One region of the Micromonospora sp. WMMD729 genome, then DNA from elsewhere that is predicted to be linked to it. Evidence: predicted binding sites of a transcription regulator. Region 1 holds the regulator's gene; the other holds the start of a gene.
What was found. The regulator HrcA, encoded in region 1, represses chaperone genes, less so after heat shock. The targets are predictions, from matches to a motif close to GGTTNGCACNCTCNNNNNGAGNGTGCNAACC.
Positions count from the first base shown of each region.

Region 2: the regulator HrcA is predicted to act here: its motif matches at 6,008-6,038, upstream of groL (chaperonin GroEL).

Region 1 covers NZ_CP186059.1:5,077,437-5,085,038, forward strand. Annotated here, with positions in the region: gene ACN263_RS23140 (serine hydrolase domain-containing protein) at 70-1,455, opposite strand; gene ACN263_RS23145 (histidine triad nucleotide-binding protein) at 1,452-1,811, opposite strand; gene ACN263_RS23150 (SDR family NAD(P)-dependent oxidoreductase) at 1,859-2,446, shown strand; gene ACN263_RS23155 (16S rRNA (uracil(1498)-N(3))-methyltransferase) at 2,688-3,422, opposite strand; gene dnaJ (molecular chaperone DnaJ) at 3,424-4,572, opposite strand; gene hrcA (heat-inducible transcriptional repressor HrcA) at 4,646-5,668, opposite strand; gene ACN263_RS23170 (DUF4870 domain-containing protein) at 5,882-6,520, shown strand; gene hemW (radical SAM family heme chaperone HemW) at 6,584-7,602, opposite strand, start outside.
Region 2 covers NZ_CP186059.1:6,001,274-6,008,875, forward strand. Annotated here, with positions in the region: gene ACN263_RS27610 (glycerol-3-phosphate dehydrogenase/oxidase) at 1-108, opposite strand, end outside; gene ACN263_RS27615 (S8 family serine peptidase) at 243-2,834, shown strand; gene ACN263_RS27620 (GNAT family N-acetyltransferase) at 2,874-3,809, shown strand; gene ACN263_RS27625 (hypothetical protein) at 3,887-4,132, shown strand; gene groL (chaperonin GroEL) at 4,191-5,813, opposite strand; gene ACN263_RS27635 (hypothetical protein) at 6,086-7,300, opposite strand; gene ACN263_RS27640 (cold-shock protein) at 7,420-7,602, opposite strand, start outside.

The sequences.
Region 1 (7,602 bases):
CGTGCGGACGTTACACCCATCGTATCGGTTCAACGCGGGCCGCATCGCGCCCATTTCCGCTGGCCGCGATCAACTACCGACCCGGAAGTCGTACCTGTCGAAGGTCTCCTGGTGGCGGGTGAACCGGTAGGTGGCCCAGTGCATCCGGACCACCGTCCGAGTCTCGTCGCGGGTCAGCCGGAGCAGTTCGCCGACCTCCCGGCCGGAGACCGTGCGGAACACGTCCGGCCGGTCCGGCAGCGGTGCGAAGACCGCCGGCGGGCGGCCCGGCGGGTCGCCCGCGCCCTGCGCCCGCAGCGCGCCGTCGCGCCAGGAGAAGACGTACTCGAAACCCTCGCCCCACCAGCGGCCGAGCATCCCCCGGAGGGCCGCCGGGGCGGGTTCGCCGGGCTTCCACGGCGTGATGTCGGCCGGGTCGTGCGCGACCGCCTCGGTGAGCAGCCGGTGCGGCAGGTCGAACAGCTCGGTCGCGGTACCGGACGAGCCGAGCACCGCGGCGCCCATCGCTCCGGCGGTGCCGTCGCCGCCCCGGCGGCCGTACACCCCGGCGAGGAATCCGGGCATCGCCCCGTCGTGCCCCACGTGCACCACCCGTTCGCCCTGCGGGACGAGGATCAGGCCGAGCCCGAAGCCGGCGGCCCAGAGCGTCTCGTCGGTGGTGGTCGACGGCCAGCGCATCTCGTCCAGCGTGGTCGGGGTGAGGACCGCGCCGGCCGGGTCGAGCGCCGCCGGGTCGGCGAGGAACGCCGCCCAGCGGGCCATGTCGGTCGCGGTGCTCCAGAGCTGGGCGGCCGGGCCGACCGCGCCGAAGTCGGTGGGCGGCTCCGGGTGCGCCTCGTCGGAGTACGCGTCGACCAGGAACCCGGTGGCCGCCGAGGGGCGCGGGGTCACGGTCGTGTCGGACAGCCCCAGCGGGGTCAGGACCCGCTCGGCCAGCACCTCCGCCCAACTGCCGCCGCGCAGCCGACCGACCAGCAGGCCGAGTACGGCCATCCCGAGGTTGGAGTAGTGGAAACGTCGCCCCTGCGGCAGCACCCGCTCGGCCCGGCCCAGCTCGGCCACCAGCCGGGCGCCGTCCGGCGCGTCGAGGGTGTCCCAGACGTCACCGAACGGTTCGCGTTGCAGGCCGGCGGTGTGCGAGAGCAGCCGGCGTACGGTCAGCTCGCCGTGCGCCGGCAGGTCCAGGTGCCGACCCACCGAGTCGTCCAGGTCCAGCAGCCCGTCGTCGCGGCACTGGAGGGTGAGCACCGCCGTGAAGGTCTTGGTGACCGAGCCGATCCGGAACTGGGTGTCCGACCCCAGCGCGCTGTCGGTGCCGGTGCTGCCGACGGTGCAGCTCCAGAGAGGGCGGTCGGCCCGGTGCAGCGCCGCCGACACCGCCGGAACGCGGGCGTCGGCCTGCACCCGGCGCACCAGCCGGTCCAACCGGGGGTACGCGTCGCTGCCGGCCGTCACGTCAGGTCCCGGGCGAGCATGGGGCCGAGCGGCGCACCGCCGAGCAGGTGGGCGTGCGCGTGGAACACCTCCTGCCCGCCGTACGCCCCGGTGTTGAACATCAGCCGGAACCCGTCGCCGAGCAGCCCCTCGTCCTCGGCCACCGCGGCGGCCGTGGCCAGCACCGCCCCGGCCAGCGCCGGGTCACCCTCGGCCAGGGTGGCGACGTCGGCGTAGTGCTCCTTCGGAATGACCAGGACGTGCACCGGGGCCTTCGGGTCGATGTCGCGGAAGGCGAGCGTGGTGTCGGTCTCGCGGACCACGGTGGCCGGGATCTCCCCGGCGACGATGCGGCAGAACAGGCAGTCGGATCCCATCGGGGCAGTGTAAGGACGGCAGACGCGGCTCAGGCAGGATGGCCGGCATGACGGATCGGGCGGTTCTGGTGACGGGGTCCTCGCGCGGCATCGGCCGGGCGGTGGTGGAGGCGTTCGCCGCCGGTGGGGACCGGGTGGCGATCCACCACCGCGACTCCGCCGAGGCGGCCGAGAAGCTGCGTGCCGGGCTGCCCGGGTCGGGGCACGTGGTGGTCCGCGCCGACCTCACCGACCCCGAGGCGGTCCGCAGCATGGTCGACCGGGCCGCCGAGCAGCTCGGTGGCCTGGACGTGCTGGTCAACAACGCGGGCACGTACGGCGACCGGGACGTTCCGCACCCGATCTTCGGCACCTCGTACGACGAGTGGCAGGCACGCTGGCGGCAGGTGCTGGAGACCAACCTGACCGGTGCCGGGAACGTGATCTGGTGCGCCGCCCAGCACCTGCGCGAGCGGGGTGGCCGGATCGTCAACGTGTCGTCCCGGGGCGCGGCGATCCGGGCGCAGAGCCCCTTCGACCGGGTGGCCCGGCCCGAGGAGATCGCCGCCGCGGTGCACTGGCTGGCCTCGCCCGAGGCGGAGTGGGCGTCCGGAACGATCGTCGACCTGAACGGCGCTTCGTACCTGCGCAGCTGACCGGGGGCGACAGGGCCGTCCGGGCCGGCGCAGCCCGGCGGGTCGGCAGGGCCCCCTCCGGGTCACTCATCGGATCCTTTGCTCTGCTTCAACCACCGCAACACTCAAGGGCCGAAACTGTTGCCTCCGTTGAAGCAGAGCAAAGGACGCGGACGAGGTTGCCGGTGCCGGACACGACGGCCCGATGCGGCAGCCGGACACGACCGCCGGACACGTCAGCTTGCCGCGACCGACGGTCGGGCTACCAGCGGCCGAGGCGGGTGGCGAGGACGCTGAGCGCGGCCACGCCGGCCGTAGAGGTCCGCAGCACCTCCGGCCCGAGGCGTACCGGCCGGCCGCCGGCCTCGCGGAAGGCGGTCAGCTCGGCCGGGGCGATGCCACCCTCCGGGCCGACGACGAGGACGATCTCCCCGGCCGACGGCAGGTCGACGCCGGTCAGCGGCTCGTGGGCCTCCTCGTGCAGCACGTACCCGGCGGCGGCGCCGGCGATCCGGCGGGCGACCGTGGCGGTGGACTCGTCGGGCGCGCCGGCCACGACCGGCAACCACGGCCGACGGGCCTGCTTCGCGGCCTCGCGGGCGGTGGCGACCCACTTCTCCCGGGCGCGTACGCCCCGGTCGCCGCGCCACTGGGTGACCGAGCGCGACGCCGCCCAGGGGACGATCTCGTCCACCCCGACCTCGGTCATCGCCTGCACGGCCAGCTCGCCCCGGTCACCCTTGGCGATGCCCTGCACGGTGACGATCCGGGGTACCGGCGCGTCCGCGTACCCCCGGGAGGTGACGGTGGCCTCCAGGCTGCCCCGGCCGACGGCGGTTACCACGGCGGCGGCCGTGCCACCCCGGCCGTCGGCGAGCAGCAGCTCCTCACCGACCCGCAGCCGCTGCACGGTGGCCGCGTGGTGCCCCTCGGGGCCGTCGAGCGTCACCGCGTCGCCGGTGGGCAGCGCGTCGACGAGGAACAGCGGCGCCGACACGTCAGGCGTGGCCGTTGAACGCGTCGCGCATCCGGGAGAAGAAGCCGCCCTGCTTGGTCAGCTCGGCGACCTCCTCGCCCCGGGTCTTGGCGAAGTCGCGCAGCATCTTCTCCTGGTCGGGGTCGAGCTTGGTGGGCGTCCGGACGTCCAGGTGCACGTAGAGGTCGCCCCGGCCGGTGCCGCGCAGGTGCGGTACGCCCCGGGCGCGCAGGCGCAGCGTGCTGGCCGGCTGGGTGCCGGCCTTGACGTCGACGGTCTCCTCGCTGTCCAGCGTCTTGATGGTGAGTCGGGTGCCCAGCGCGGCGGCGGTCATCGGCACGGTGACCCGGCAGTGCAGGTCGTCGCCCTTGCGGGAGTAGACGTCGTGCGGACGCTCGTGGATCTCCACGTAGAGGTCACCGGCGGTGCCACCGCCCGGGCCGACCTCACCCTGCTGGGCCAGCCGGATCCGCATGCCGTCCTCGACGCCGGCCGGAATCTTCACGGTCAGCGAGCGGCGGGTACGCACCCGGCCGTCGCCGGCGCAGGTCGGGCAGGGGTGCGGGATGGTGGTGCCGTAGCCCTGGCAGACGGTGCACGGCCGGGCCGACACCACCTGACCGAGGAAGGTGCGCTGCACGGACTGCACCTCGCCCCGACCGCCGCACGCCTCGCAGGTGGCCAGGTGGGTGCCGGCCGCCGTGCCGGCGCCCGAACAGGTGGTGCAGAGCACAGCGGTGTCGACGGTGATCGGGGCCTCGACGCCGAACGCCGTCTCGTGCAGGTCCAGTTCGAGGCGCAGGATGGCGTCCGCGCCCGGCCGGGTCCGGGGACGCGGTCCACGGCCGGCGCCGCCACCGGCGCCACCGAAGAACGCGTCCATGATGTCCTGGAAACCGACGAACGGGCCTGCGCCGCCGGGACCACCCGGGCCGCCCGCGCCCCCGCCGCCCGGGGCGAGCGGGTCACCGCCCAGGTCGACGATCTGCCGCTTCCGGTCGTCCGAGAGGACCTCGTACGCGGCGTTGATGTCCTTGAACTTCTCCTGGGCCTCCGGGTCCGGATTGACGTCCGGGTGGAACTGGCGTGCCAGCTTGCGGTAGGCGCGCTTGATCTCGTCATCGGAGGCTTCCCGGCTGACACCGAGGATGCCGTAGTAGTCCCTGGCCACTGCGTTCCGTGTCCTCATGTTCGTCTCGCGTTGCGCCGACCGGCGGCCGCAGCCGGCCGTCGGCCCTGACTGGTCAGTTCTGGGCCAGCAGCTCGCCCACGTAGCGTGCCACGGCGCGCACCATGGCGATATTGCCGGGGTAGTCCATCCGGGTGGGGCCCAGCACCCCCAGGCCGCCCACGATGGTGGCGCCCGGGCCGTACCCGGTGCTGACCACCGAGGCGGCACGCAGGTTGTCGAATTCGTTCTCGTCGCCGATCAGCACCCGGGTCGTGCTGGGCTCGGTCTCGCCGATGAGCTTGAGGAGCACGACCTCCTCCTCCAACGCCTCCAGGATGGGCCGCAGCGAACCCTGGAAGTCGAGCAGCCCGCCCCGGGTCAGGTTGGCGGTGCCGGCCAGGGCGATGCGTTCCTCGTGCCGCTCGACAAGCGTCTCCAACAGGACGGTGGAGAGCGTGGTCATGGCCGGGCGCAGCGCGACCGGCGCCTCCTCCACCAACGCCTGCACCAGGGGAGGCGTGTCCGACAGGCGCTCGCCCGCCAGCTTCTCGTTGACCAGGCGACGCAGGTCGGTGACGTCGTCGGCGGGCACCGGACCGGGCAGCTCCACCAGCCGCTGCTCCACCCGGCCGGTGTCGGCGATCATGACGAGCATCAGCCGGGTGGTGGAGATCGGCACCAGCTCCAGGTGGCGCACCGAGGAGCGGGCCAGGCTCGGGTACTGCACGACGGCCACCTGCCGGGTCAACTGCGCGAGCAGCCGTACGGTGCGGTGCACCACGTCGTCGAGGTCGACGGCCCCGACCAGGAAGCGCTCGATGGCCCGGCGTTCGGCCGGGCTGAGCGGCTTGACCCGGGACAACCGGTCGACGAAGAGGCGGTAGCCGCGGTCGGTGGGCACCCGGCCGGCGCTGGTGTGCGGCTGCCGGATGTAGCCCTCCTCCTCCAGCACGGCCATGTCGTTGCGGACCGTCGCCGGGGAGACACCGAGCTGGTGCCGCTCGACAAGCGCCTTGCTGCCGACCGGCTCCTGAGTCGAGACGTAGTCCTCGACGATGGCGCGGAGCACGGCGAGCTTGCGGTCGTCCAGACCCATCCTCCGCACCTCCTGTCGCACGTCGGCCGCCGGCCCACCCGGGCCGACGGACCGTCCTGGCACTCGACTGTAACGAGTGCCAGTCTACGTCGGCGGACCCGCCGACGCGATGATCAACGACGGCCCGTGCCACCTCGCGCGGGCCGATCGGCCCGGGCGAGAGGGCGATGTCGCTCTGGTGCGGCGTTGCTCACGGCACCTACCGTGACAACCATGACTGAACCACCTCGCCCTCCCGGCGCGGGAGACCCCGGCGCCTACCCGCCGGAACCGAATCTCCCCGGCTCGTCCTCGTCGGCCGAGCCGCCCACCGCACCACTGTCCGGGGCACCCGGCCCGGGCGGCTATCCCCCGGCCGGTGGCTATCCGCCGCCCACCGGTGACCAACCGCCGTCGGGCGGCTACCCTCCGCCCGGTGGCTACCCCCCGCCGGGCGGTTACCCGCCGGGTGGCCCGACCGGCGGGTATCCGACCGGCGGCGCCTTCGGTGGCCCCGGTGGCGGCTACGCCAACAACGAGGACAAGACCTGGGCGCTCGTCGCGCACTTCGGTGGCGCGGCCGGCGCGATCATCAGCGGTGGCGTGCTGGGCTGGATCGCCCCGCTGGTGGCGCTGCTGGCCCGGGGCAGCCAGTCCCCGACCGTCCGGGCGCACGCCGTGTCGGCGCTCAACTTCCAGCTCATCTGGTCGATCGTCGGCCTGGTCGGTTGGGTGTTGTCCTGCATCCTGATCGGTTTCATCGGCGTCGCGGCGGCCATCATCCTCGGGGCCGTGTGCGGCATCCTGGCCGGTATCAAGGCCAACGAGGGGCAGCTCTACCGCTACCCGCTGTCCGCCAACTTCATCAAGTGATCCGGGCCGGCCGCTCCCCCGGCCGGTCCGGCACACCGCCGCCGGCCGGGTGGGGTGTCCGGCTCAGGGCAGCAGGTCGCGTACGACCGCGTCGGCGAGCAGCCGGCCGCGCAGGGTGAGCACCGCCCGTCCGGCGGCGTACCGCTCGGCGTCCAGCAGGCCGTCGGCGAGGGCTCGCGCGGCACCGGCCCGGCCGGCGTCGTCGAGCACCCCCAGCGGCAGCCCACTGGCGAGCCGCAGCCGGAGCATCACGTCCTCCATGTGCGCCTCGTCCGTGGTGAGCACCTCGCGGGCCAGGCCGGGTGACGCGCCGGCGGCCAGCCGCTGGGCGTACGTCGTGGGGTGCTTCACGTTCCACCAGCGCACCCCGCCGACGTGGCTGTGCGCGCCCGGCCCGAGGCCCCACCAGTCGGCGCCGGTCCAGTAGAGCAGGTTGTGCCGGCACCGGGCCTGGTCGGTGCGGGCCCAGTTGGACACCTCGTACCAGGAGAGGCCGGCCGCGTCGAGGGCGGCCTCCGCGGCCAGGTAGCGGTCCGCCGCCACGTCGTCACTGGGGTACGGCACCTCGCCGCGCTTCATCCGGGCGGCGAGCCGGGTGCCGTCCTCCACGATGAGGGCGTACGCGCTGACGTGGTCGACCCCGGCGGCGACGACCTGCTCCAGTGTCCCGGCGAAGTCCTCGGCCCGCTCCCCCGGCGTGCCGTAGATCAGGTCCAGGTTGACGTGGTCGAACCCGGCCTCGCGCGCCTCGGAGGCGGCGGCGGTGGCCCGGCCGGCGCTGTGCGTGCGGTCGAGGATCGCCAGCACCCCCGGGGAGGCGGACTGCATGCCCAGCGAGATCCGGGTGTAGCCGGCCGCCCGCAGCCGCCGCAGCGATTCCGGGGTGACCGACTCGGGGTTGGCCTCGGTGGTCACCTCGACGTCGGCGGCCAGCCCCCAGGTGCGGTCGATGCCGTCGAGGATCCGGGCCAGGTCGTCGGCGGGCAGCAGGGTGGGCGTGCCGCCACCGACGAAGACGGTGTCGACCCGGGGCGGCGGGCTGTCGCCGAGCACCCGGGCGGCGAGCGCCAGCTCGGCCAGCA
Region 2 (7,602 bases), 920 kb from region 1:
GATGACAAGTACGTCGAAGCGTTCGGCGCGGAGTCGGCGCAGGTCCGCCGTACGACGGATCGGCGAGAGCTGGCCGGCGACGGATCGGGAGACATTGGGATCACGCACTCATCCACCGTAACCGCCGTCCGCGCCGGTCGACATGTGCCGCCCGCCCCGTGCCGTCCCCGGTCCACGTCGACCCACCGCAGATCGCCGACGGAAACCGTTGAAGATCTTCGAGCTGGCCGTAAGGTTCTCGGATGCATGGTCAACCTGGAAGCGGCGACCGCAGCTCCCCGTGGCCGGTGGTCGCGGCCGTGTTCGTCGGCTGCTGGATCGTCGCGGTCACCGCAGCCACCCAGACCGGTGGCTGGCTGACCGATCAGGTGCTGCTGAGCTTCGGACGCGACCGGGTGGGCTGGCTCTGGCCGGTGCTCGGCCTGACCGCCGTCGTCCTGGCCGGAACGCCCGCCCTGCTGCTGGCCCTGCTACCCCGCTCGGCCTCCGTCCGGGCCACCGGACACCTCTGGCTGCTCGGTGCGCTGGCCCTCGGGGTGCTCAGCCTGCTGCGGGTGGTCCCGCCCGTGCACCACGAGGCGTACCTCGCCCTGCTGGCCGCGACGGCGCTGCTCGGCGCGCTCGCCGTGCGGTGGTCGGCGCGCCGGCGGGCGTACCCCCGGCCGGCCGGCCCGGTCGACGGCCCGGCGCTGGGCGACGAGGGTGACCCGGCCCGGACCGCTGCCACGCCCACCGACCCCACGCGATCCGATGCCGACCCGGCGCGGGCCGACGCCGCGCGGACGGAGGCCACCGGCGGCGCGGAGAAGGCCGGGCGCGGCTCGCGCCGGTGGGGCGCGCTACCGCTGCTCGCGGTCGCCGCCGGGCTGGCCCTGTTGCTGCCCTGGGTCTGGCTGGGCGCGCTCGGCGGACTGCTGGAGACCGCCCTCGCGGCCCTGGCGGCCGCCGCGCTGGGCGTGCTGGCGGGCACCCTGCTGGACACCACCTTCTGGTACCGGTTCGCGGTCGGTAGGCCACCCCGACCGGCCCGGCTGGTGCTGGTCGGCGGCCTGGTCGCCGGGGTGGCGCTGCTGCTGCTCGCGGCCGGAACGGGCCAGTCCGGCGCGCAGTTGCCCGCCCTGCTGACGCTGCCGCCCACCGGCTTCGTGCTCGCCGCGCTCTGGGCGGCAGCCGCGAAACCCGCCGCCGACCCGGTCACGGCCGCGCGTCCCGGTGTCGACGCGACCGCTCCGGCCCGCGCCGCCCGGACCGCGACCGGCTGGCTGGTGGGCCTGGCCACGCTCGGGCCGCTGGCGTTCACCGACCCGGAGGAGATCACCCTGCTGCTGGTCGGCACCCGCGACGTGCCGTTCTGGGTGGCGGCCGCCGCCGGCATCGGCCTCGCCGTCGCGGTCGTCCTCGCCATCGGGTACGCGGTGCTGCTGGCCCGCCCGACGGCACGCACCCCGAGTCGCCGGGTCGCCGCGCTGGCGGCGGCGGTCCTGCTCGTGACGGTGGGCGTGGTGGACGTCGGGCCCGGTCAGCCCGGCCTGTACGGCGAGCGGCTGCTGGTGGTGCTGCGCGAGCAGGCCGACCTGAGCGGTGTCCCGGCCGGGGCCCCCGGGCAGGCCGGACGGGACGCCCGGGCGACGGAGGTCTACCGGCGACTGGTGGCGACCGCCGACCGCACGCAGGCCGACCTGCGGCGCACGGCGGGCCGGCTACGACTCGACCCGGTGCCGTACTACCTGGTCAACGCGGTCGAGGTGGACGGCGGTCCGGCCGTACGCGCCTGGCTCGCGCGCCGGCCCGAGGTGGCCCGGGTACTGGTCAGCCAGCGGCTACGGCCACTGCCCGCCCCGGCGGGGCAGAATCGGGGCACCGCGCCGGCACCGACCGGCCCGGAGTGGAACATCCGTCAGCTCGGCGCGGACCGGGTCTGGTCCCAGCTCGGGGTGACCGGCGCGGGGATCGTGGTCGGCAGTTCCGATTCCGGCGTGGACGGCGGCCATCCGGCGCTGCGGCAGGGGTTCCGGGGCGGCGACGACTCCTGGTACGACCCGTGGGACGACACCCGGGCACCGACCGACCAGGGCGGGCACGGCACCCACACGGTGGGCAGCGCGGTCGGGCGCAACGGCATCGGCGTCGCCCCGGACGCGCAGTGGGTGGGCTGCGTCAACCTGGATCGCAACCTGGGCAGCCCGGCGCACTACCTGGACTGCCTCCAGTTCATGCTGGCGCCCTTCCCCACCGGCGGCGACCCGTTCGCCGACGGGCGGCCGGAGCGCGCCCCGCAGGTGCTGACCAACTCGTGGGGCTGCCCGACGATCGAGGGCTGCGACCGGGACGCGTTGCTGCCGGCGGCCACGGCGCTGGACGCGGCCGGGATCTTCGTGGTCGCCGCCGCCGGTAACACCGGCCCGTGGTGCGCGTCCATCGACGACCCACCCGCGCCGTACGCGAGTGTGCTGACCGTGGGCGCGGTGGACGCGCAGCGACGGGTGGCGGAGTTCTCCTCGCGCGGGCCGGTACCGGGCGGTGTGGGCAAGCCGGACGTACTGGCCCCCGGGGTGGGCGTGGTGTCGGCCATGCCCGGCGGCGGGTACGCGGCGCTGGACGGCACATCGATGGCGACCCCGCAGGTGGCGGGAGTGGTCGCGCTCATGTGGTCGGCGAACCCGGCCCTGATCGGCGATCTGGCCCGGACCCGGCAGATCCTGCGGGACACCGCCACGCCGGCCGAACCGACGTACCGCTCCCGCAATCCCGGCGACGCCTGCGGCGCTCCGGCGAACGTCACCGGCGCCGGCCAGGTCGACGCGTACGCCGCCGTTCGCGCCGCCCGGGGGTGAGCAGGGCGGACGGCGACGGGTGATCTAGGGTCGGCGACCATGGACGCCGAGATCACCGTCACCGAACTGGCCGCCGATCTCGCGCCCACCGTGGCGCGGCTCTGCGCGCGGGCACTCGACCTGCCGGAGGACGCCGCCGAGGCGGACGCCATCGTGGACGTCCTCTGGCCCCGGGCCGCCGTCGACCGGACCGTGATCGGGCTGGGGGCGTACCGGGCCGACGACCTGGTCGGGGTGGTGCTCTGCTCGGTGTCACCGACCGAGCCGGGTGTCGGGCACGTGGACCTGGTCGCCGTCCTGCCGGCGCAGCGCCGCCGGGGCGTGGGCCGCGCGCTGCTCGCCGGGGCCGAGCGGGCACTCGCCGGGCAGGGCGTCACCGAGGTGCTGCTGGCCGGAAACCCGCCCTACTACGCCTGGCCGGGCATCGACGTGCGGTACACGCCGGCGGTGTGCGCGGCCCTGGCGCTCGGCTACCGGCAGGACCGGACCGCCTGGAACATGACGGCGGACCTGTCGTACGACGGATCGCCGGCGCTGCGGTCGACGGAGGCCGCCGAGCGGCGGCTGGCCGGGCAGGGCATCACGGTACGGCGAGCCGAGCCCGCGGACCTGCCGGCGCTGACCGCGTTCGCCCGGTCCACCTTCGGCGGTGCCTGGGACGGTGAGCTGGTCGGATCGGTGGGCCGCGCGGGGGCCGGCTGCCACCTGGCGGAGCGGGCCGGCGAGGTGCTGGGTTTCGCCGCCTACGGATCGTCCCGGCCGAGCTGGTTCGGGCCGATGGGCACCGCCCCGGCCGCCGAGGGTTCGGGCATCGGTGGGGTGCTGCTTCGGCGCTGCCTGCGGGACCAGCGGGCGGCGGGTCTGGACCGGGCGGAGATCGGCTGGGTGGGGCCGGTGCCGTTTTACTCGGGCAGCGCGGGCGCACGGATCGAGCGGGTCTTCTTCCTGTACCGGCGGCACCTCGGGGCGCAATAGCGGGGCAAATGGGATATTGATCCATTCGCCCGCGTCGGGCATCGACGCCCCCTACCGTTTCGGTAGAGGAGGCAGCCATGACCGCGGATGACGACCAGACCGAGGACGGCCCGCCGATCACCTGGAAACCGGTCGGCGAACTGCCCGGCCAACTGCCGTTCGACCGACTGGACTACGGCGACGCCGAACAACTGGCCGAGATGAGCGCCGACGGCCCACCGGCCACCGAGGAACCGCAGGAGATGGTGGACGCGCCGATCCAGTTGCTGCCGCCGTACGACCGGGCGCAGAAGCGCCGTAACCAGCGCCCACTGCCCACCTGACGACGAACGGGGCGGACCGCGTCAGCGGCCCGCCCCGTTCGGTGTGTCGGAACTGGACTCAGAAGTCCATGTCCCCGCCACCCGGGCCAGCCGGGGCGGCCGGGGTCTTCTCCGGCTTGTCCGCGACGACGGCCTCGGTGGTGAGGAACAGCGCGGCGATCGACGACGCGTTCTGCAGCGCCGAACGGGTCACCTTGGCCGGGTCGATGATGCCCGCGGCCAGCAGGTCGACGTACTCGCCGTTGGCGGCGTTGAGGCCGTGACCCGCTTCGAGGTTACGGACCTTCTCCACCACGACGCCGCCCTCGAGGCCGGCGTTGACGGCGATCTGCCGCAGCGGGGCGTCCAGCGCGACCTTGACGATGTTGGCACCGGTCGCCTCGTCGCCGACCAGGTCCAGCTTGTCGAAGGCGGTCTTGCCGGCCTGCACCAGCGCGACACCACCACCCGGGACGATGCCCTCCTCGACGGCCGCCTTCGCGTTGCGAACGGCGTCCTCGATGCGGTGCTTGCGCTCCTTCAGCTCGACCTCGGTGGCCGCGCCGACCTTGATGACCGCAACGCCGCCGGCCAGCTTGGCCAGCCGCTCCTGCAGCTTCTCGCGGTCGTAGTCGGAGTCGCTCTTGTCGATCTCGGCCCGGATCTGGTTGACCCGGCCCTGGATCTGCTCGGCGTCACCGGCACCGTCGACGATGGTGGTCTCGTCCTTGGTCACCACGACCTTGCGGGCGCGGCCCAGCATGTCGACGCCGACGGCGTCGAGCTTGAGGCCGACCTCCTCGCTGATGACCTGACCACCGGTGAGGATGGCGATGTCGGCGAGCATGGCCTTGCGGCGGTCACCGAAGCCCGGCGCCTTGACGGCGACCGACTTGAAGGTGCCCCGGACCTTGTTGACGACCAGGGTGGCCAGGGCCTCGCCCTCGATGTCCTCGGCGATGATCAGCAGCGGCTTGCCCGACTGCATGACCTTCTCCAGGATCGGGAGCAGGTCCTTGACCGACGAGATCTTGCTGTTGACGATCAGGAGGTACGGGTCGTCGAAGACGGCCTCCATACGCTCCGGGTCGGTCATGAAGTAGGCCGAGATGTAGCCCTTGTCGAAGCGCATACCCTCGGTGAGCTCCAGCTCCAGCCCGAAGGTGTTGCTCTCCTCGACGGTGATGACGCCTTCCTTGCCGACCTTGTCCATCGCCTCGGCGATGATCTCGCCGACGCTGGTGTCACCAGCGGAGATGGAGGCGGTGGAGGCGATCTGCTCCTTGGTCTCGACGTCCTTGGCGAGCTTGGACAGCCCCTCCGAGACGCTCGCGACCGCAGCCTCGATGCCCCGCTTCAGGGCCATCGGGTTGGCGCCGGCGGCCACGTTGCGCAGGCCCTCGCGAACCAGGGCCTGGGCCAGGACGGTCGCCGTCGTCGTGCCGTCACCGGCGACGTCGTCGGTCTTCTTGGCGACCTCCTTGACCAGCTCGGCGCCGATCTTCTCGTACGGGTCCTCGAGCTCGATCTCCTTGGCGATGCTCACACCATCGTTGGTGATGGTGGGGGCACCCCACTTCTTCTCGAGCACGACGTTGCGGCCCTTGGGGCCGAGGGTCACCTTTACGGCGTCGGCGAGCTGGTTCATGCCCCGCTCGAGGCCGCGGCGCGCCTCTTCGTCGAACGCGATCATCTTGGCCATACGGCGTTGTCCTCCTGGACACTCACGGGCCACCCGAGATGTGTCCCCCGGATGGGCCGCCTGGTGTACGCACCTTGGGACGTCGCCACCTGGCGACGACGACGTCCTTCGGCCGGGCCGGATAGCCCGCGACGACCGGCCATGTGCTGCCCCGGTGTCTCCACACCGGCACAACCAGGCCCCACCGTCCCGACCATTGGCACTCACGGTATGCGAGTGCCAATGACTTGTTTAGCACTCTCACCTGCCGAGTGCAAGCACGATGAGCCCGGTCAGCCGAGTTCCGCCGCCAGTGTGGCCCCGTTCACGGGCCCCTCATGAGCGCGTTGCTCGGCGTACGTGATCAGGAGACCGACCAACTGGGCGAGGTGGGCCGGCAGGGCCAGCACCGCCGCGATGCCGATGACCACCACCACCCCGACCGCGGCCCCCGGGGACGCGAACGGATCCTCGCCGAACGCCGTGGTGCCGACCGACTCCAGGATGCTGGACACCACGGTTCCGATGATCACCGCCGCGCCCACCAGGGCCACCCGCCCGAGCAGCAGCCCGAGCCGGTCGTGGAACATCCGGAACGACCGGCCGATCGGATTGTGCCGCTCGAACAGGTAGACCGGGCCGGCCATGCTCAACGCGAACGCCAGGTAGATGCCGGGCAGCACGCAGAAACAGACCCCGATGCCGACGAGCAGGCTGACCAGCAGCGTCCAACCCCACAGGCCGACCGCCCGGCGCAGCCCGTACCGCAGCGCCGCGTCGAGTTCGGCGGGCTGACCGGCCGCCTGCCGGGTGATCACCCAACTGCCCGCAGCCCAGCCCAGCGCCTGCACCAGGCCGATCACCAGGCTGCCGACGACCAGCACGACGACGACGGTCAACAGGCCGGTGGCGAAATTGTCGGGCAGCCCGGTCGGGTCTGTCTCGGCCTGGGCCTCCCACCCGGCTGACGGGTCCACGCCGAAGGAGATGACCGAGAGCACCGCCGCCGGCAGGACCTGGGTGAGCAACATGATCGGCACCAACTGCCGCCAGCCCCGGCGCAGCGCGCCCCAGAACCGGTCGAACCAGGCCCCGATGCCGCCGCCGGGCGGCGTGACCAGGGCGTCGTTCGGGTCGAGGCCGTAACCCGGCGGGTACCAGCCGGCCGGCGCCCCCGGATACCACGGCTGCCCGCCGTAGGGACCGGCCCCCGGCGGGTAGCCGCCGGTGGGCGGGAAGGCCCAGCCCTGCGGTGGCGGACCGGCGGACTGACCCCACGCTCCCTGGGCGGGATCCCAGCCCGGCGGCGGACCGCTGGGCTGACCCCATGCCTGCGCGGGGTCCCAGCCCTGCGGCGGCGGGCCCTCGTGCGGCAGGCTAGCGCCCGGGACGGGCGGGGTGCCCGGCGCGGGTGACGCGCCGGAGCCGTCGCCGGGCGACGTGGGGTCGGGCCGGCTCGGCTCACCCGGCCCGGAGGGTGTGGCGGGTGGCGGCGGCTGGTCGGTCATGAACCCTCCTCAGCATCGGCTGGAACGGTTCACGATCTTCCCGGGCCGGCGTCCGCGCCGCAGCCCCGACTCGCCAGCCGATCGGGCGGATCCGCCGGCGAGCAGATCGGGGGGATCGGTCAGCCGATGACGCGGACGTGCTCCGCCTGCGGGCCCTTCTGACCCTGGGCGATCTCGAACTCGACCCGCTGACCGTCGTCGAGCGCCTTGTAACCGTCCATCTCGATCGCGGAGAAGTGGACGAACACGTCCTGACCGCCGTCGACGGCGATGAAGCCGTAACCCTTCTCGGCGTTGAACCA